2 regions of the Adlercreutzia aquisgranensis genome follow, and region 2 is predicted to be linked to the other one. Evidence: predicted binding sites of a transcription regulator. Region 2 holds the regulator's gene; the other holds the start of a gene.
The links. Region 2 encodes LexA, which represses DNA repair genes until DNA is damaged. Its sites were predicted from a motif close to CNAACANNTGTTNG; they were not measured.

Region 1: a site for LexA is predicted at 7,822-7,835, ahead of recA (recombinase RecA). Genes of this name have one in related genera too.

The regions. Positions count from the first base shown of each region.
Region 1 is NZ_CALPDA010000010.1:119,746-130,490, forward strand. Features, by position in the region: gene NFR41_RS07625 (ribonuclease J) at 1-331, shown strand, start outside; gene NFR41_RS07630 (FtsK/SpoIIIE family DNA translocase) at 493-3,180, shown strand; gene NFR41_RS07635 (helix-turn-helix domain-containing protein) at 3,206-4,405, shown strand; gene NFR41_RS07640 (YajQ family cyclic di-GMP-binding protein) at 4,498-4,995, shown strand; gene rimO (30S ribosomal protein S12 methylthiotransferase RimO) at 5,036-6,367, shown strand; gene pgsA (CDP-diacylglycerol--glycerol-3-phosphate 3-phosphatidyltransferase) at 6,375-7,634, shown strand; gene recA (recombinase RecA) at 8,036-9,091, shown strand; gene NFR41_RS07660 (regulatory protein RecX) at 9,096-9,791, shown strand; gene rny (ribonuclease Y) at 10,054-10,745, shown strand, end outside.
Region 2 is NZ_CALPDA010000004.1:122,144-132,888, forward strand. Features, by position in the region: gene NFR41_RS03560 (hypothetical protein) at 1-237, shown strand, start outside; gene NFR41_RS03565 (hypothetical protein) at 407-1,012, opposite strand; gene dut (dUTP diphosphatase) at 1,138-1,608, opposite strand; gene nrdR (transcriptional regulator NrdR) at 1,626-2,075, opposite strand; gene lexA (transcriptional repressor LexA) at 2,282-2,932, shown strand; gene hflX (GTPase HflX) at 3,001-4,311, opposite strand; gene dapF (diaminopimelate epimerase) at 4,357-5,298, opposite strand; gene miaA (tRNA (adenosine(37)-N6)-dimethylallyltransferase MiaA) at 5,341-6,294, opposite strand; gene miaB (tRNA (N6-isopentenyl adenosine(37)-C2)-methylthiotransferase MiaB) at 6,291-7,643, opposite strand; gene NFR41_RS03605 (stage V sporulation protein S) at 7,653-7,976, opposite strand; gene NFR41_RS03610 (S41 family peptidase) at 8,051-9,262, opposite strand; gene ftsX (permease-like cell division protein FtsX) at 9,365-10,273, opposite strand; gene ftsE (cell division ATP-binding protein FtsE) at 10,266-10,745, opposite strand, start outside.

The DNA of each region.
Region 1 (10,745 bases), on a different contig from region 2:
CCTGTCGGTGGGCGACACCTCCCAGCAGGTGCTCGACGAGCGCACGTCCCTGGGGTCCCAGGGCTTCGCCACTATCGCCGTGGCCGTGAACGGACGCAAGCGGACGTTGGCGGGGGAGGTACAGGTGGAGACGCACGGCATCTCGGGCGGCGACGACGACTACATCGCCCACGAGGCCGCATCGGCCGTCCGCCGCGCCATGGAGCGCACCTTGGCCAAGGAAGCCGGTCCCAAGGAGCTGCGCAAGGCCGCCAAGGACGCGCTGCTTCAGGTGCTCTGGGAGACCACCAAGACCCGTCCCATGGTGGTGGTCAGCATCATCGAGGTCTAGGCCGCGATCGACAAGGCCCATCTCCGGTTGCGGGGCGCTTTCGCCCCGCAATCTTGGTCTTTGGCGGTGTTTTGACGCCTGGCGAGTTTGCTCGGGTATAATTTCTTTCATATATGCTCATGAATCGCAGCTGAAACGGACCACTCCCAAGGAGCATGAACGTGGCTCAGAAGCAGTCCTCGGCCTCCAAGCCGAAAAGCACCCAGACCGCGGCGCGGGGAAAGACGGCCGCCAAAGGCTCGGCCAAGGGGTCGAAGCCCTCGTCGCGAAGCGGCAAGGCCTCCAAGGCATCCGAGAAGGAAGCACCGGCGCCCCGCGCTTCCCAGCCCTTCGTCGACGAGCGCGCCCGCCGCGACATCGTGGGCGTCGTGCTCATCATCCTGGGCGTAGCCCTGTTCGTGGCGGCGGTGCTTCCCACTACGGCTCCGGTGACCTCGTTCCTCAGTCTCGCCCTGCACATGGGCCTGGGCCTTGGTGCCTACATCCTGCCGCTTCTGCTGGCGGTCGCCGGTATCGGCCTGCTCGTGCGCGTGGAGCAGCAGCGGATTCCGGCTCGGGTATGCATCGGGCTTCTCGTCGTCTTCGTCTGCGCCCTGGCTCTGCTGGCGCTGTTCTCGCCCCAGCTTCCCTCCGACGAGGCGTTCGGGCTGTTCGCTCCGTCCGAGCTGATGTTTCGCGGGGGGTACGTGGGAGCTGGCGTGGCATGGCTGTTCCAGTCGCTTCTGGGCCAGGTGGTCTCCTGCATCCTGCTGCTGGGCCTCATGGTCGTGGGCTTCGTGGTGATTGGGTTTTCGCTCTCGGGGATCGTCGAGCGCCTGCGGGCCAAGCATCGCGAGGCGTGGCCGGCCGACGATGAGGTGATGCCCGCCCCGCCCCTGGCCTTCCCGCGTCTGTCGCGCCCGATGCGCGCCGCCTATCCCGCTGCGGCCCCTTACGACGGGTACGCTTCTGCAGGCGAGCCAACCCGGGCCGTGGGCAGCGCCGTTCCGACGGCGCCGCTGGGGGATTTTGCGGCGGCGGAGGCGGACTACTACGGTCCGAACGGGTTCGACGAGAGCCTCTACGGGCCGACGGCCGAGGAAGACGCCGCGAACACGGTTGCCCTGGATGCCCCAGCCCGCCCCGGCCGCGCGTCCCGGGCGGATGCGTCGGCCCGGACCCGCCGGTTCACCAGCGACGAGCTGCCCGACTTCGCCCAGGCCCGCCCGCAAGGCGAGCAGCAGGCGATCACCCGCAAGCTGGGACGCCACGGAAAGGAGCCGGACGCGGCGGGGGAGGAGGCACGGCCCCAGCCTCAGCCCAAGAAGCGCAAGGCGGCCGCTGCCGAGCCGAAGAAGACCTCGGACGGCTACGAGCTGCCCCCGGCGTCGCTTCTGGCCTCGTCGAAGGGGCGCGGGCCCCAGGGCGCCAGCGACGAGGAGCTGTCCGAGACGGCGGCGCGGCTGCAGGAGACGCTGGAGGACTTCGGCATCCTGGCCGAGGTGGTCGGCTGGGTGAGCGGTCCCACGGTCACGCTGTTCAAGGTGAGCCTGCCTTCCGGCGTGCGTGTGAGCCGCGTGACGAACCTGACCGACGACATCGCCTTGGCGCTTGCCGCGCCTGGCGTGCGTATCTTCGCTCCCATCCCCGGCACCAACTACGTGGGTATCGAGGTGCCCAACCGCGAGCGGCAGACGGTGTACCTGGCCGACGTGCTGAAGAGCGCTGGCGACAGCTGCATGGAGGTGGCCGTGGGCAAGGACGTGGAGGGACGCGACATCGTCTCCGACCTGTCGAAGATGCCCCACCTGCTCATCGCCGGCACCACCGGTTCGGGCAAGTCGGTCGAGATCAACGGCATGATCATGTCCATCCTCATGCGGGCGACGCCTGCCGAGGTGCGCTTCATCATGGTGGACCCCAAGCGTGTGGAGTTCAGCGGATACAACGGCATCCCGCACCTGTACGTGCCGGTGGTGACCGAGTGCAAGGAGGCCGCCAGCGCCCTTTCCTGGGGCGTGGCCGAGATGGAACGGCGGCTGAAGCTGTTCGCGAAGGTGGGCGCGCGCAACATCACCTCCTACAACGAGAAGGCCGCAGAGGTGCAGAGGCAGCGCGAGGCGGCCGAAGCGGCGGGCGAGGAGGCGCCGGCAAGCGACGTGGGGGAGAAGATGCCCTACATCGTCATCGTCATCGACGAGCTGGCCGACCTCATGATGAACGTGGGCAAGGAGGTGGAGTTCTCCATCAGCCGCATCGCCCAGCTGGCCCGCGCCGCCGGCATCCATCTGATCATCGCCACCCAGCGCCCCTCAACCAACGTGGTGACGGGCCTCATCAAGGCGAACATCACCTGCCGCATCGGCCTAACCGTTGCCAGCGGCATCGACTCGCGCGTCATCCTGGACTCCACGGGCGCCGAGAACCTCTGCGGCCACGGCGACCTGCTCATCTCGAAGCCGGAGTACGCCAAGCCCGTCCGCGTCCAGGGCCCGTGGGTCTCCGACGACGAGATCGCCGCGGTGGTGGATTTCTGGAAGAGCCAGGGCGAGCCCGAGTACCACTCCGAGATCCTGCAGACCAACCTCATCACGCTGGGCGCATCGCAGCCCGACGGCTCCGGCGGCTCGTGCTCGGCCGACGACCCGCTTCTGTGGGAAGCTGCGGAAATTGTGGTTTCCATGGGGTCAGCGTCCACTTCCAACATCCAGAGGCGCTTGAGCGTTGGCTATTCGCGAGCCGGACGTATAATGGACATGCTCGAAGAGAAAGGCGTTGTCGGCGCCCCTAACGGCAGCAAGCCGCGCGAGGTGCTGGTGGACGCTATGGAGCTGGAGACCTTGAAGGCCTTCGAGGCGACCGACGAGTAGAGGAACAACGAGGAAGGCGATTGCCATGCCCCAGATCTCATTCGGAAACATCCTGCGCGAAGCGCGCGAGCGTCGCGGCTACGACCTGACCGAGACGGCGCGCCGCCTGCGCATTCGCCCCGATATCCTTCTGGCCATCGAGGAGGAGGACTTCACGCGCATGCCTCCTCACGGCTACACCCGCAACATGGTCAACGCCTACGCCCGCTTGGTGGGGCTCAATCCCACCGAGATTACCAAGATGTTCCTGGATGCGAACTACGCCTATCGCGCTGGCAAGGCCCGCAGCGGCTCTCCGCGCTCCACGGGCCGCGTCGATTTGGGCGGCGCGCGCCTGGGCAGCCGTTCCCGCAGCGGCAAGGACGAGGAGGCCGGCGGCCGCCCGGCCCGCGCCAACGCCTTCGGGCGCATGGTCTACGACGACCGGCGCGAGTACGGCCGCGACTACGGCCAGCGCAACATGGACCGCATCCACGCCCAGGACAGCACCCATCAGAGCCATCGGCCGGCGCTGAACACGCAGTACTCCAACTTCTACGCCGGCCCCAGCAACACCAACGCCGTCATGTCCCGGTTGCCCATCTTCATCGCCATTCTGGTGGTGCTGGTGCTGCTGGCCATCGTGCTGTCCTTCACCATGTGCCGTCATGACAGCGGCTCCGACGCCCCCACCAAGCCGGTATCGGGCCTCAACGACACCACGGGTCCCGACCAAGACCCCACCACCGCGCCGTCCGCCTACAACTCGCCGGTGACCGAGACGGCCCCCACCAGCGTCACGGTGACCTACGAGGTGGCGGCCAGCGCCGACTATCCCGACGGCATCTACGCCTCCGTGGACGGGGAGCCCGAGATGATCACCGGTCCCGTGGAGAAGGAGGTCGACGTCACCGACACCTGGACCTTCGGCACCTGGGCAACCGATGCGGTCACCATCACCTGCGACGGCGAGAACGTCTCCTTCGACGGAACCGACGAGAGCGGCATGCCCACGGCTACGGTGAAGTTCTCCGACTACCTCGACCAGTGGTACGAAGACCATCCCAACGTGCAGCGCCCGGGCAAGTCCTCCGGCGACTCCGGAACCTCTGGCGGCGACCAGGGTGCCTCCGGTGCCTCCGGCGACGACGGCGCGGCAGGGGACGGCGGTGCCTCCGGCGACGACGGCTCCGACACCTCCGGCGATACCGGTTCGGCAGGGGGCGCCGGTTCAGACCAGCAGTAACCGCTGTATCGTATTCGACCTCTCATTCGCGGCAGCGCGGCGCCCGAGCGCTTCGCCGACCGCTCGTCTCGTTGAAAGGAAAGGGTATCCCCATGGCGAAGGAATGTAGCTTCGATATCGTGTCCACCATCGACCTGCAGGAGGTGGACAACGCTTACCAGCAGGCCAAGAAGGAGATTGCCCAGCGCTACGACCTGAAGGACTCCGGGGCGTCGATCGCGTTCGACAAGGCGGGCAAGACCCTGACGGTGAGCGCGCCGGCCGACTTCGTGGCGCGCCAGGTCATCGACGTGCTGTCGAGCAAGCTGATCAAGCGCGGCATCGACCTGGGCTCGGTGAAGTGGGGCGACCCCCAGGCCGCGACAGGCCAGAGCGTGCGCGTGGTGGGAAGCCTGGTGGAGGGCATCGACAAGGAGTGCGCCGGCACCATCAACAAGGACATCAAGGCGCAGAAGTTCAAGGCGAAGGTGCAGATCGAGGGAGACAAGCTGCGTGTGAGCTCCCCTTCGCGCGACACGCTGCAGGAGGTCATAGCCTTTGTGAAGGGCAACGACTACGGCCAGCCCCTGCAGTTCACCAACTACCGCTAGGGCCTGTCGTGGGTTCGGTGGATGTGGCGGTGACCGCCCTATGAGCGTGTTGGGGGAAGGGGCGTCCCCTGCGGTTGCTTTCGTGACCTTGGGATGCGCCAAGAACGAGGTGGATACCAGAGAGATGGGGGAGCGGCTGCTCGACGCCGGTTTCGCCGTGGTCGACGACCCTGCTCGGGCCCAGGCGGTGGTGGTGAACACCTGCGCGTTCATCCAGAGCGCCATCGAGGAGAGCCTGGACGCCATCTTCGACGCGGCCGACCTGCCCAACGTCGTCGCAGGGGCCCCGCTCATCGTCGCCGGATGCATGCCTTCGCGTTTCGGCGACGAGCTCGCCACCGAGCTGCCCGAAGCCCGCTCGTTTCTGCCGTGCAGCCGCGAGGACGATATCGCCGAGGTGGTGTCGCGCGCGCTTGGCCTGGGCGGGCTCCCGTCCGGCGCGCCTTGGCGGCAGCCGTTGGGCTGCGGGCTGGAAGGCGAGTCGCCGGCAGGTGCTCCGTTTGCCTACGTGAAGATATCCGACGGATGCGACCGGCGCTGCTCCTTCTGCACCATCCCCGACATCCGCGGGCCCTACCGAAGCTTCTCGGTGGAGACGGTAGCGCGCGATGTGGCGCGCCAGGTGGAGCGCGGCGCCCGCGAGATCGTGCTCATCGCCCAGGACACGGGCTGCTACGGGCATGATCTCGACGAGCCGACGACGCTGGCGGCCCTTCTCGACCGCGTGGCCGCCGCGCACCCCGACGTGTGGTTCCGCGTCATGTACACCGAGCCCGACGGCATCACCGACGAGCTGCTGGACGTGGTGGCCGGGCGCGACAACGTCTGCTCCTACTTCGACATCCCGCTGCAGCATGTGAGCGCGACCGTTTTGCGGTCGATGCGACGCCGGGGCGACGCCGAGGCGTTTCGCGCGCTGGTCGGTCGCATACGCTCCTCCGTTCCCGGGGCGACCTTGCGCACCACGCTCATCGCCGGCTTTCCCGGGGAGACCGACGAGCAGTTCCAGGAGCTGTGCGACTTCGTGGCCGAGGGCTTGTTCGATTACGTGGGCGTGTTCGCCTACTCCGCGGAGGAGGGAACCGCCGCAGCGTCGCTGCCGGGCCAGCTGGACGAGGACGAGAAACGCGAACGCGCCCAGGCGGTGCGGGACGTGGCGGACGCGGTCTGTACGGCGAAGGTGGCCGAGCGCGTCGGGTCGGTTTGCGAGGTGCTGGTGGAAGGGTACGAGGAAGACGGCCAGCTGTACGGACGCGCGCGATGCCAGGCACCCGAAGTGGACGGAGTGGTCTACCTGGAGTCGGGCGAAGTGGGGCAGTTCGCGAGCGTGAGGATCGCCGACACGCTGCTCTACGAGATGGAAAGCGAGTAGAGCGGCCATGGGTGCTTCCGAGGGCAGAATGCAATCCGCCGAAGGGCGTCTGTGGACGCCGGCGAACATCGTTACCATGGTGCGCATCTGCCTGGTCCCCGTGTTCGTCGTCGCGCTCGTCAGCCCATGGCCCGAGTGGTTCGGCTTCGACTGGCTTCCCGACGGCGACAAGTCCATCATCGCCGCCGGCATCTTCATCGTCATCTCCTGCACCGACTGGCTCGACGGCTATCTGGCCCGCAGTCGCGGCGAGGTGACTACGTTCGGGAAGTTCATGGACCCACTGGCCGACAAGATTCTGGTGACGGCGGCGCTGCTCGCCCTCATCGAGCTGGGGACGCTGCCCAGCTGGGTGGTGCTGGTCATCCTCGCCCGGGAGTTCATCGTCTCGGGGGTGCGCATGGTGGCCGCCAGCGAGGGCGTGGTCATAGCCGCCAGCTACTACGGCAAGTTCAAGACGGTGTTCCAGATGGTCGCCGTGGTCATGTTCACCGTGAAGGACTCCCATATGGTCGGCACCGCCGGCGAGGCGTTCGGCGACATGCTGTGGCTCGCGAGCTGGGCCGTGATGCTGGTTGCGTTGGCGCTCACGGTGGTGTCCATGGTCGATTACGTTGCCAAGGCTCGCTTCCTGCTGGGGTTCGGTCGGGAGGAGGCTGCCTCGCTGGATGAGCCGGGCGTTCGGGGGGATGCGGTCGCTGCGGATTCCGCCGAGGAGGCGGAGGATGTCGGCGGGAGCGCCGGAGCCGAGGCCCCTTCGCCTGCGCCCGAGCTGGGAGCCGAGACGCTGGCGCTCGCGTCGTCCGCGGTGGCGGACGCGGTGCGCTGCCGCGTGAGCGTGGGCACCGCCGAAAGCCTGACGGGCGGGTTGATCGCCGGGGCGCTCACGAGCGTGCCCGGAAGCTCGGCCGTGGTTCGCGGGGGCGTCGTCAGCTACGCGGCAGAGGTCAAGGAGTCGCTGTTGGGCGTTCCTCCCGCCACGGTGCGGGACGAGGGCGTGGTGAGCGCCGAGACCGCGTGCGCCATGGCCGAAGGTGCGCGGCGGCAGCTCGGTTGCGACGTGTCCGTGGCGGTGACCGGCATTGCCGGACCGGGGGGCGCCGAGCCGGGAAAGCCTGTGGGCACCGTATGGATGGCCCTTGCGACGGCTTCGGGCACCGAGGCGTTCGAGTTCTGCTTTGCCGGAACCCGCCAGCAGGTGCGCGAGCAGACGGTGAACGCAGCTCTCGAGCGCATCCGATGCGCCGTCGTCGCCGTGTCCGAATAGGAGTTTCCGGTCGTCTCCCTCGAGGTCGTGTCGCCGACGCCTCTGCATGCTGGTACCTCCCGGACGGCTACGCCGGGCGAAGGGGGCGGCTACGGTCCGGCGTTGCTTTTTGCAAGGTTCCTGCAAGGTTGACGGTGCGATCGCGTACGAGTCGACCGACGGTGCTGCAAGACGGACGTCAGATACAAGAAGATTTGTTCGCTATGCCTGCAACAACGGCTTTCGGTTGCGCGGGCATTTTGGCAAGCTGACCAGAGACGTCGGATGTAACGCCCTGTCATGGTCTTGGCAGGGCGTGCCGCTATGATGTTTTGCGGGCAAGGGAAAATATCCCTTGACATGCAAACAGGTGTTCGGTAATCTCAACGGAGATGCTGAAGAGAAGCAGGAAGGCGCACCCTATGGCAGAGACAAAAGACCAACTCGTCAGAATGGCCACGGACACGATCGAGTCCAAGTTCGGCAAAGGCTCCATCATGAAGTACGGGGATGCCGACCACAACCTCGTCATCGACGCCATTCCCACCGGAGCGCTTCCGCTCGATGCCGCCTTGGGCATTGGCGGCGTCCCTCGGGGCCGTATCGTCGAAGTTTACGGCCCCGAGTCCAGCGGCAAGACAACGCTGGCGCTGCAGATCATCGCCGAGGCCCAGGCGCTTGGCGGCATCGTCGCCTTCATCGACGCCGAGCACGCGCTCGACCCTGTGTACGCGGCGCGCTTGGGCGTCGATATCGACGACGTTCTGGTTTCCCAGCCGGACTATGGCGAGCAGGCCCTGGAAATCTGCGATATGCTCGTACGCTCGGGCGCTATCGACGTCGTGGTCATCGACTCGGTGGCCGCCCTGGTTCCCAAGGCCGAGATCGAGGGCGAGATCGGGGACACTACGGTGGGCCTGCAGGCCCGGCTCATGTCCCAGGCGCTGCGCAAGCTGGCCGGCTCCCTTTCCAAGTCGAACACGCTCTGCATCTTCATCAACCAGCTGCGCGAGAAGATCGGCGGGTACGGCAACCCGGAGACCACGACCGGCGGCCGCGCCCTCAAGTTCTTCGCCTCGGTGCGCATCGACGTGCGCAAAGGCGAGGCCATCAAGAAAGACGGCGAGATTATCGGCAACCGCGTGAAGGCCAAAGTGGTCAAGAACAAGGTGGCCGCCCCGTTCAAGCAGGCGGAATTCGATCTGATGTTCGGCGAGGGCATATCCCGCGAGGGGTGCATCGTGGACATGGCGGTAGAGGCGGGCGTCGCCAAGAAGAGCGGCGCTTGGTACACCTACGGCGAGGAGCGGCTCGGCCAGGGCAGGGAGGCGGCAAAGCTCACCTTGCGCGAGAACCCCGAGCTGCGCGACGAGATCGAGGTCAAGGTGCGCGAGGCCTACGGCGTGCCGGTCATATCCCGCACGGCCGAACAGGCCGAACAGGTAAGCCCTGTGGCGAAGCCGAAGCCGAAGAAGTAGCGCCGTGGCGGATAGCGACGTGCTCGCCGGCCTCCGGGCGAGGATTGCCTCCATCGAGTCGGAAGGTTCCGCAAGCCCCGTCTCCGTTCGCGGCGGCCTGCCGAACCCGCCGGGCCCCAGTGCCGGCAGCGCGGCTCGCGATGCCGGCAGCTCGCCCTTCGTCGGTTTGCAAAGAGGCGCCCGGAGCAAGGGTGCGAGAAACGGCAAGGGCGGCGAGGGGTCGTCGTCGGGGGAGCGCGATTTCAGCGAGGAGAGCGCCCTTCGACGCATAGAGCGCCTGGCCAACGTCTCTGAGCAATGCAGCGGCAAACTTCGAAGCCGTCTGCTGCAGGAGGGATGGAAGGCCGAGCAGGTGGAGGGGGCTTTGGAGCGTGCGAGGGCCTGCCTGCTCGTGGACGACGAGCGCTATGCGTCCGTGTTCGTGCGCAGCCGTCTTGCCCAGCGCAAAGGAGAGGCGGGCATCCTCTTCACTTTGAAAGGCCTGGGGTACGAAGAGGACTACGTGCGCGCCCTCGTGCAGGAGCAACGGCAGGATGCAGGCCTTGGAACCGAGGTCGACCGTGCGCTCGAGCTTCTGGCTGCCAAGCCTCCGAAGTCGAAGAACCTGCATGACGGCGCCTATCGCAAACTCGTATCGGCCGGCTTCACGCCTTCCGTCGCGTCAGAGGCGGCTACGCTTTTCTGCGAGGAGCTGCGCTAGCCGCCTCGTCGCCTGTCGGACTGTGCATGTCTTTAGGTTTTTCGCATATATTGCCCATCGCGGCCGAAACGCCGCCGCTGTCCCATTATGATTACAGGGCCTGAGTAAACGCATCTTTCGGGATGCTTCTTATAGACAACAGCATACGGTGTCCCTTATCGTGCGTTTTCTCATGCCCGACGTTGCGTCGGGTATTTTTTACGTTGTGAAACCATGACATGAAGACTACGTTGACCAGCACGTATGATGAAGGGGGGACAACATGCCAGTCGAAATCACAGCGATCATCGCCGTTGTGTGCGTCGCATGCGGCGCCGGTATCGGCTTTGCGATCATGAAGCTGCGCGCCAACGGGGCAGCCCAGCGGGCGCAGGCCGAGGCCCAGTCCTTGGTAGAGGACGCGAAGCGTCAGGCCGAAACGTTCAAGCGCGAGGCGAAGCTCGAGGCCAAGGACGAAGCCATGCGTCTCAAGCAGGAGATGCAGGCGGAGCAGAAGGAGCGCATGAAGGAGGTGCGCAAGGCCGAGGACCGTCTCGACCAGCGCGAGCGCCTGCTCGACAAGCGCGACGAGACCCTGAACCAGCGCGACGACAAGCTCAACGACCGCGAGCACCAGATCTCGTCGCTGCAAGGCCAGCTCGACCGCCGCTCCCGCGACCTTGAGGAAGCCCAGCGCGAAGTGGGCTACAAGCTCGAGAAGGTGGCGGGCATGACCCCCGAGGAGGCCAAGCGAGAGCTGCTCGACTCCTTGAAGGACCAGGTGGCCCACGAGTCCGCTGCCATCATCCGCGATGCGGAGGCCCAAGCCAAGGCCGAGGCCGACAAGAAGGCCCGCTCCATCCTGAGCCTGGCCATCCAGCGGGTGGCCGCCGACCACACGGCCGAGACCACGGTGTCCACCATCCACATCCCCTCGGACGACCTCAAGGGCCGCATCATCGGTCGCGAGGGCCG
Region 2 (10,745 bases):
GCGCAGTATGACCTTTCCGAGGTCGTGGATATGGCGGGCTTTTCCGTCAACCTCTCCAACGTTATGAACGTCGATTTCGGCGACGTGTACCAGCTCATTACCGAGCTTGAGATTACGTCCTTCTCCGCCCTCCTGGCGCTCCTGGTCGAGCATAAGCCCGAGTATCTGGACTACGTGACCGCCCATGTTAACTTGGTCAAGTCCTTTGTTAACGACTACGCCAGGCATACTTTGTGAGGGTCTGAATAGCCTTACATAATGTTTGTTATACCGTCGTTTTTGCCCCTAGCCTACCGCTCGCGCTGTTTTTTGACCCTTCCACCAGATATATTATCAATAAACCTTATACAACAAATGGCCAGGTGGGAGAGCTATTGTGATAGCGCTCCGCAGACCTGTCTGTAAGCTATCCCCAGGTGCTGCTGGGCGCGCTGGTTGTAGGCGCTGCGCTTATGTTGGCGAGCTCTCCTGACTCGAGCATCTGCATGAGCTCCGGCATGATTGCGATTACGGTTGCAATGTTGAGCGCCATGGCCACGCAGCATATCGCCATAGCCACTACGGTCGTCCGCTTCAGCGCCCTTGCATAATCGCTCTGTCGCGATGGCTGCGACAGGAATTTATTCAGGCTCACGTATGAGATGATGCCGCAGATGAGTCCAGCGATATCGAGTAGCGTTCCGCCGATAAACAGCGACACCGGGCCGGCAATGCTCGCGACCAGAGTCAGCATGCGACACTTCTTCAGAGGATCGTCCGCGCTACGGTAGTTCGGGTTCTGGGCGTACTGGGTCCCCGTATCATGAGCCTGGTAAGGGCTGGTGCGAGACTCGGCGCCTTGGGAGCCTGCGCTGGGGGTGTGCTGCGTGTCTACACGGTTCCTGGGGTCCGGTGCCGGAGAATCCGACGGTGCCTTTGGCGATTGGGCATCGGGAGCCGATTCGCTTTCGGCGTTTTCCTCCCGGAAGCTGTCCTCGGAGGGCTTTTCTTCGGTGTTTTGAACGTAGCTCATGGAATAGTCCTCAAAATGGTGGGTTTGACCTGGTGTTTTGCAAACGAGGCTCTGAGAGCCATTCTAAGGGGTGGTTTTGCCTTCGGACGAGTACTAACTCATGGTTTCGAGCGGTTTTCGGTGCGTTACAACCCGCTGCTGCCAAATCCGCCGCAACCGCGCTCCGTTTCGTCAAGTTCTTCTACCTCCTGGAACCGGATTCGAGGCACGGGAATCACGAGCAGCTGAGCGATGCGGTCTCCGGGCTTAATGGAGAAGGCTGCATCGGAAGTGTTGTGCAGAGCCACCTTGATCTCGCCGCGATAATTCTCGTCGATAAGCCCCGGAGCGTTCAGAACCGTAATCCCATGGTTGATTGCCAGACCGCTTCGCGGTAGCACCAGTCCGGCGAAGCCGGTTGGGATTGCGAGCCGTATGCCTGTGGGCACGAGCAAGCGGTGGCCTGGTCCGATAGTGAGCGCGCTTGCTGAGCGCAGGTCGACGGCCGCATCCTCGGAGCGCGTATAGGAGGGAACCCGACCCCCTCCGAGAACGTGGATGCGTACGGCAACATCGTTGCGCGCAGCGTCCGCAGTAAGGTCAGGACGGATTTCCAAAATAAAGTTACCTCTATCTAACTCTCTAGATGATCCAGCGCCGTCTGGAACTCCTCGACGCTTTGGAAGTCCTTGTACACGCTGGCGAAGCGCACATAGGCGACTTCGTCGAGCTTGCCAAGGCGAACGAGCGCCATGTCCCCCAGTTGTTTGGAGCCGATTTCGGAGCGGTTCTTCAGGCGGAGCTCAGACTCTATGCTGTCGATAAGATTCTCAAGCTGATCTGGCGTGATATGCCGTTTCGCACAGGCGATCAGAAGGCCTCGCATGAGCTTGTTGCGGTCGTAAGCCTCCGAAGATCCGTCGGTCTTGATGACGATGAGCGAGGTGTCCCCCAGGCGTTCGTAGGTGGTGAAGCGATGGGCGCATGCAAGGCATTCGCGGCGCCGGCGAATAGCGCTTCCGTCCTCCGACGATCGCGAATCGACAACCTTTGATTCGGGGTTTCCGCAGGCAGGACAGCGCATACATGCTCCTTATCGTTGGGTTTGGAAAAGCCTAGCATACAAGATATTGTGTATCAACGAGATGCGCCACGAGAGCGGAAAAGAAATAGGGAACTTTTCTTGTGCATAGGTTGCATAGAACCAATGTTCGTTGTATAGTCTCCAAATATAGAACGCTGTTCGATAGAGCGTCGATTTCATTGAGAAACGCCCATGGGAGGTACGTTATGGCCGACCGACCGTCGCCGAAGGTCACGAAGCGCCAGCAGGCCGTTCTCGACTCCATCGAGAAATGCATACGGGAGAAGGGCTACGGCCCTACCGTTCGCGAAGTCTGCATCGACCTGGGTCTTTCCTCCCCCTCTACCGTGCATGTGCACCTCAAGGCGCTTGAGGACAAAGGGCTTATCACCCGCGATCCGCTCAAGTCCCGCTCCATCGCGCTTACCTACGCGCTCAAGGACGTCGTCAATCCGGCTTCGGTCATAGAGAAGAGCTTCAGCACCGTGATGAACCTGCCGCTTGTGGGCGACGTAGCGGCAGGCGAGCCCATTTACGCCGAGCACAACATCTCCGAGTACCTCCCCCTGCCCACCGACATCGTCGGTGATTCCGCGAGCTTTCTGCTGGAGGTCCATGGCAAGTCGATGATCGACATCGGCATCATGGACGGCGACTACGTGGTGGTGAAGGAGCAGAACGTGGCTTCCAACGGCGAGGTGGTGGTCGCCCTCATCGAGGACGAGGCGACGGTCAAGCGGTACTTCCGCGAGGACAACCATATCAGGCTTCAGCCGGAGAATCGCTACATGGATCCCATCATCGTCGACGACTGCTATATCGTCGGCAAAGTGACCGCCGTTTTCCGCCGTATGTAGCTGTTCGTATCCACAGCGCCGGGTACTTGGTGCTTGCCCGGTGCGACATGGTGCACCGGGCAAGCACCTTAGCTAATCCGGAACGGCTCCAATTGCGAGACGTAGGCAGCTGGCGCGAACAGCGATATGCGCGTACCTGTTTCCGTATGCTCCTCGCCGATGATGCGGCACCGTTCGTGAACCATCGAGACCAGCGAGCCCTTGTCGTAGGGGATCAGCACGTCCATGGCGGTATCGGCTGCTGCGGCTGCGCGCGAGAGATGGCCTATGAGCTCGTCTATCCCCTCCCCTGTCTGCGCGGAAACGAATTGGGCGTGGGGATTTCGGGCGCGAAGGGCCTCGACCGTTTGCCGGTCGAGCAGGTCTATCTTGTTGAACACTACGATACGCGGGATGGAATGGGCTTCTATCTGGCCGAGCACCTCCTCCACGGCGTCTATCTGGTCGAGAAACTCCTCCGAGGAGGCATCGACGACATGGAGGATAAGGTCGCTGCCGGAAATCTCGTCGAGGGTGGATTTGAAGGATTCCACCAGGGTGGTCGGAAGCTTCTGGATGAATCCGACCGTGTCGGTGACGGTGATCTGACGACCTTCTGGCAGCACCAGCCTGCGGGTGGTGGAGTCCAGCGTGGCGAACAGCTTGTCCCAAGCTAGCACGTCCGACCCGGTCAGTCGGTTGATCAGGCTCGACTTTCCCGCGTTTGTGTATCCTGCCAGCGCCACCTTGAACATGCCCGATGCGTAGCGCCCCTCGCGCTGCACGGCCCGTACGTCGGCCAGATGGGCGAGCTCCCGCTTGATGGAGGTGATGCGCTTGCGCACCATGCGGCGGTCGACCTCCAGCTGGCTTTCGCCCTCGCCGAAACGGGACCCGACGCCGCCGCCCATGCGGTTCGACGCCAGGTGGGCCCACATGCCCCTCAGGCGGGGCAACAGGTACTGGTTCTGGGCGAGACGTACCTGCAAGCGTCCTTCCTTGGTCGAGGCATGTAGGGCGAAGATGTCCAAGATGAGAGCTGTGCGGTCTATGACCTTCACCGGCTTGCCCACGACCTTCTCCAGGTTGGACTGCTGCGAGGGCGTCAGCTCGTCGTCGAACACGGCCAGGTCTATCTCCTGGTCCTTGCACAGCTGCGCGATCTCCTCCGCCTTGCCGCTGCCTATGAAGGTCTTGGGGTTCGGAGCGTCCAGGCGCTGGGTGGTTCTGGCAACCACGTCGGCCCCGGCCGTATCCACGAGTCGTTCGAGCTCGGCCAAGGTGGCCTGCAGTGGCCAGGAGAGCCCCGGGCGATCGACGCCTACGAGCAGCGCCCGCTCGCGCCGCTCTTCCAGGCGCGTCCGAGGACCGCGTTCGATTACGGATTCGAATTCAGACATGGAAACCACCGTTTCTCGGCGCCAGCATCGCTGCCGGCATGCCGGCTAGTGCTCGAAGGTTCCGGCGAAGGCGGTGGCGGCGGGACCGGTCATGAAGACGCTGCCGCCTTCGCTCCAGCGGATGTGCAGGTCGCCCCCGCGCAGATGGACCAGGTTGCTGCGGCCCGAAAGGCCAAGCAGGCAGGCTGCGACGCTGGTGGCGCAGGTGCCCGTGCCGCAGGCCAGGGTTTCGGCGCATCCTCGCTCGTAGACCCTCATGGAAAGCGCCCCCTCCTGCTCGTCCGTTCCCGGGCGATCGACGGTTGCGAACTCCACGTTGGCCTTCTCGGGGAAGCGCTCGTGGCCCTCGAAGAACCTCCCGACCTTGTGCACGTCGAAGGTGTCGAGGCCCTTGCGCGAGGGGTCGGTGAAGGCGTCGTCGGGAAGCGTCTCGAAATCGTCGATGAACGTGACAGCATGGGGATTTCCCATGGATACGCAGGTGAAGCGGAAAGTGCCCCAGGGGGAGTCGATGGAGAGCTTCGAGACGAACGGGGCGCCCTGGGGTGCTTGCGCGTCGGGGGCGGCGTCTACCGGCACTTGGCTCGGGTCGAGGATGGGCGCACCCATGTCCACTGTGGCGTTTGCCAGCATTCCTCGGTCGTCCGTGGTGAAGCGGATGGGTTTGGGGCCTGCCAGGGTGTCGGCGGTGAGTTCGCCCGCCTCGGCGTCTACGATGCCGTTATCTACCAGGAACTTCGCGAAGCAGCGAACGCCGTTGCCGCACATCTGGGCCAAGGTCCCGTCGGAGTTGATGTAGTGCATGTAGGCGGCGCACTCGGGGCGCTTGGAGGGGCGTACCAGGATCACGCCGTCGGCGCCGATGCCGAAGTGGCGGTCGCATAGGCGCGCCACGGCGTCGGGAGCCAGCTCCAAGGCCTCTCCCCTGTCGTCGATCATGACGAAGTCATTCCCGAGACCGTTCATCTTCTGGAATTCGATGAGCATGCGTATCCTTTCTCCGTAAGCAGCCGACCTGGTCGTCGGCGGCTATGCGTTGTTTCCATGCAGCAGTGCCACCGCTTCGCCGACCATGCGCTGCGAATCGCCGTCGTCGCCGTTGATCCAGCGGATGCGCCCGTCCTTGCGAAACCAGGTGCGCTGGCGCTTGGCGTAGCGGTGCGTTGCGACCTTAATGGATTCGACAGCCGTCTCCAGGATGGTCTCTCCGTCCAGGTAGGCGACTATCTCCTTGTACCCGATGGCCTTGGGTGCGCACAGGCCCTCCCGAAAGCCCAGCTCGAGCAGCTGCTTTACTTCGCCGACGAGCCCCTGGGCCACCATGGCGTCAACGCGCGCGTCGATGCGCTTACGCAGAAGCGCGGGTTCCACCTCGATGCCGACGAACCGCGCGGGAACGCTTTGGGGGATGGAGGCGAGCTTCTCCCTCTGCTGGGCATAGGATATCCCCTCTTCGGCAAGCTCGAGGGCGCGGATGACCCGTTTCGAGTCGGCCGGGGCGATGACGGCAGCGGACCGTTCGTCGATGGAGTTGAGCATATCCCACAATGCAGTGGGGCCCGACTCCTCGAGCAAGGCGCGGTAGCGCTCGCGTATCGGGTTGCTCTCCTGCTCGCCTGCCGGGAAGCGGTAGTCGTCTATGGCCGCGCGTACGTAGAATCCGGTGCCGCCGCAGAGCACGGTGCGCTTCCCCCTGGCTGCGATGTCCCGGAACCGCTCGCGGGCGTAGTCTTGGAAAAGCGCCGCGGAATAGGGTCGGCCCGGATCGACGATGTCAAGGCCCCAGTGGGGTACCGCCCGCTCGCCTGCGGGCACCTTCCCCGTGCCGATGTCCATGCCGCGGTAGATCTGCATGCTGTCGGCGCTGACCACTTCCCCGCCGAGCGCCAGCGCGATGCCCTGGGCCAGGTCGCTCTTGCCTGAGGCCGTGGGTCCCACGACGCAGATTACCTGGGGTGCGAGTGAGGTCCCGAGGAGTGTCATGCAAGGCTTCCTTGCAGGTACCATGTCTTGGCATCGTCGATGCGCACGTCCACGATGCGCCCCTGGAGGTCCGCTGCGGAGCAGCCGGCGGGAACGGGGGCATGGACCGTCTGGTTCTTGGGGCTTCGTCCCGACAGCAGCGACGAGTCGCGCTTCGACGCGCCTTCCACCAGCACCGGCACCACTCTGCCCCGCTCGGTCTGGTTGGCTTCGAACGCTTGGCGCTGCACCAGCTCCACCAGTCGGTCGAAGCGCCCTTGAATTACCTCGCGGGGCGTGTCGTCGGGCATGGAGGCGGCAGGCGTGCCTTCGCGCTTCGAGTAGATGAAGGTGAACACCTGATGGTAGCCCACGGCCTCCACCAGGCGGTAGGTGTCCATGAAATCCTCCTCGGTCTCCCCCGGGAAACCTACGATGATGTCGGTGGAAAGAGCGATGTCGCCCTTCGCCTCGCGCAGCTTGCGCACCAGGTCAAGGTAGCGGGCGGCATCATAGCGCCGGTTCATGGCCTTGAGTATCCGATCCGAGCCGGACTGCACGGGAAGGTGGAGGGCCGGCATGAGCGAAGGCAGCGTGGCGAAACGCTCGATGACCTCGTCGCTGAGGTCCTTGGGATGGCTCGTGGCGAAGCGTATCCTCTCGATGCCCGTGTGCGCGACGGCGTCGAGCACATCGACGAACCGCGGGGAGCCGTAGAGGTCGCGCCCGTAGGAGTTGACGTTCTGACCGAGCAGCGTGATCTCCTTGACGCCTTCGGCCACGTAGCCCTCGGCTTCCGAGACGATATCCTCCAAAGGTCGAGACTTCTCGCGCCCACGTACGTAGGGAACGATGCAGTAGGAGCAAAAGTTATTGCATCCGATGGTGATGGGAAGCCACGCCGCCCAGGGCTGCTCGCGGTCGGTGGGAAGGTCGGTCGGAAACGACGCCGAAGCATCCCGCACCTCGACCTGGGACGAACCGGTGTCGAGGGCGGCCTGCAGCAAAGAAGGCAGGGCATGCAGGTTATGGGTGCCGAATACCACGTCCACGTGGGGCATGGCGTCCACGAGCTTCCGGCCGTCCCGCTGCCCGATGCAGCCTCCGATGGCGATCAGGCGCTTTGCGAGGGGCGAATCCGGCCGCAATGGCAGCGTGCGCATGGTTGCCACCTGCCCGTACAGGCGCGTATCGGCGGCTTCTCGAACGCAGCAGGTCAAAAACACCACCATATCGGCTTCCTCGAAGCTGTCCACGGGCGTGGCACCCAGCGCCTCGAGGGTGCCCAGCACGCGTTCCGAGTCGTGCTTGTTCATCTGGCAGCCGAACGTCTTGACGCAAAGGGTCAGCCCCTGAAACGACATGCTCATAGCGAAAGCCTACATCTGAGCGGCCACGGGGGCTGCCTGGGCCAGCTTGACGGGCACCACGGAGAACCGGATAGCGGTCCTGAACTCCCCGTCGATGACGATGTCGGCGAACGACGGCATACAGGCGACCTCGATGCCCACCGGCGAGAGGAAGCCGCGCGATATGGCGATAGCCTTCACGGCCTGGTTCACCGCTCCTGCCCCGACGGACTGTATGTCCACGGTCTTGCCGTCCTTCACCAGACCGGCGATCGCCCCTGCGACCGAGGCGGGTGATGACTTCGAGGACACCTTCAAGCAGGCGATGTCGGTCTGTGCGGTTTCGTGGTCCATGGTCAGTCGTTCTCTTCCTTGTTCGTTTTCGGTGCGTTTCGTCGTTCGTTTTCGCTGCGCGCTAGGCGCCCTTGTCATGATTCGCTGCTGGCCAGGTTCTGCGCCGTCTCCAAGGCGATGGCCAGCTGGTTGTCCTCGGTTTCGGAAAGCTTCACCGTGATGTCGGGCATGATGCCCACCTTGTCGAAGGCGTAGTCGAGCGGGCTTTTGTAGAAGGCGGCGGTGTAGCGCAGGGCGCCGCCGAAGGAGAGCTCGCGAGTCACCTGGACCGACCCCTTCCCCAAGGTGTTCTGCCCCACCACCGTTGCTCGCTGGTTGTCCTGCAGGGCCGCGGTGAGCACCTCGGCCGATGCGGCGGTGTTGCCGTTGACCAGCACCACGACCGGCTTGTCGGTGACGGTGGTGTTGGTGGTCGCGCTCTTCGTGGTGTCATCGGCCCCCTGGGTCTCGATGCGAACGATGGTTCCGCTGCGCAGAAGCAGGTCGGCGATGTTCACCGCTTGGGTTAGGAAGCCGCCCGGGTTGTCGCGCACGTCTATGACGTAGGCGATGGCGCCCTGGGCGTCCAGCTTGCGGAAGGCGCTCTCCATGAGCTTGGAGGAGGTCTGGGTAATCTGGCGCAGCTTGATGTAGCCCACGCCGTCGATGAGCTCGATGTCGATGTTGGGGATGCTGAGGTCCTCGCAGGCCAAGGTGGTGGTGTACTCCGGTCCCGTGGTGTCGTCGAGGGAGGCGGGGTGCCGCCAGGTGATGACTACGTCCTGTCCGCTTGAGCGCTTCAGCGCAGTGGTGACCTCGGCGATGGTCCAATCGTGGTCGCGGTTGCCGTCTATGGCCACTACCACGTCGCCCTCCTGCACGTTGGCCTGCTGGGCCGGGGAGCCGTCGAAGACGTCGACGGCGTAGGCGCGGCCGTTGTACTCGGCGAACAGCACGCCCACCCCCGAGTAGGACCCCGTGTCGGCCACGTCGCGCGTGAGCTCGTCGTACTGAAGGGGGGTGTAGTAGCGCATGTAGGGGTCGTCGGCCGTGGTGGCGAGCGCCTCCAGCAGCGCGGAGGTGGCCGAGTCGAGCTCGTAGGTCTCCACCGAGTCCTCGTCCAAGATCTTCTCGACCTCGGCGATGCGCGAGCCGAGCGAGTTGTTGGCGTTCTGCGTTTGGGCAGCTGGCTTGTCGTCGCCGGTGATGCCCGCACCGACGAATCCCAGGCTGTGAAGCAGCTGGCTTTCACCACGGACGAAGAAACCCAGGGAGAAGGCGCAAGCGGCGGCGATAAGCGCTACCATCGCCCTCTTGAAAAGGCCGGAACGGGCCTTCTGGCCTTGCTGGCCGGAGTTCCCGTTCCGCTTTGTCGTGTTGTGCTTTGCCATGGCGAGCAGGTGCCTGCGCTATACCTTCAGGTAGCGTCTCATGGCGAAGGCGGAGCCGATAAGGCCGATGATCAGGCCGGATACGGCAAGCGTCAGGTAGATGAGCAGGAAAGACTCGTTGCTCACGTTGAAGTTGAGGAACATGAGCGCGCTCTGGACCTTGGGCAGCACCAGATAGCGGAGCAGCTCCAGGATGCCGATGGCCAGGAGCGCGCCGATGACGGCATGCAGCGCGCCCTCCATGAGGAAGGGTCCGCGGATGAAGCCGTTGCTGGCGCCCACCAAGCGCATGATGGCGATCTCCTTGCGGCGGGCCAGAATGGCAAGGCGGATGGTGTTGTTGATGAACACCAGCGCGATGAAGATCAGAAGCACGATCAGCGCGATGCCGATGTAGCGGACGTAGTTGGTGAGGACGAACAGGCGCTCGACGGTCTGCTGGCCGTACTTGAGCGATTCGGCCGGGTCTTCGGGGTTGTCGCAGATGGTCTGGAACGTGGCGTTGTCCAGGATCTGCTGCGCCACCTGCTCGACCAGCTGCGGGTCGGACAGCTCCACCTCGATGGATGCGGGCAGCGGGTTCTGCCCGTCGAGGGTGTCGACGATGTCGGAATTGGAGGTCTGGCGGAAGTTCTCCAGCGCCTCCTCCTTGGTGGTGAAGCCGACGGAGGCCACGCCCTCGAGGCCCTCAATGTAGCGGGACAGCGATTGGATGTCGGAGTCGGAGGCGTCGTCGGCCACGAAGGCGGTGATGGACACTTCGTCCTCCACACCGGAGACCACGTTGTCCACGACCAAGCCGCCGATCAGGAAGATGCCGATAATCAGCAGCGACAGGAAGATGGTGACGATAGATCCCAGTGCCGTGGACAGGTTGCGCGTGAATCCGCGCAGGGATTCGCGGAAGAAGTAGACGATACTACGCATCGAAACCGTACACCCCCCTATTCTGGTCGCGAGTGAGCGTGCCGCGGTCGAGGGCGAGCACGCGACGGCGCATGCTGTCGACCATCTCGCGGTCGTGGGTGGCGACGAGCACCGTGGTGCCGGTCGCGTTGATGCGCTCGAGCAGGTCCATGATGCCACGGGAAGTCTGGGGGTCCAGGTTTCCCGTGGGCTCGTCGCAGACCAGAAGCGGCGGGCGGTTCACGATGGCGCGTGCGATGGAGACGCGCTGCTGCTCGCCGCCGGAGAGCTGGTCGGGAAGCTTGTTCAGCTTGTCCTGCAGGCCCACCAGTCGCAGAACCTCGGGCACCTGAGTCTTGATGACGTGGCGGCTCTTGCCGATTACCTCAAGCGCGAAGGCGACGTTCTCGAAGACCGTCTTGTTCGGCAGCAGCTTGAAGTCCTGGAACACGCAGCCGATGTTGCGGCGCAGGTAGGGCACGCGCCAGTTGCG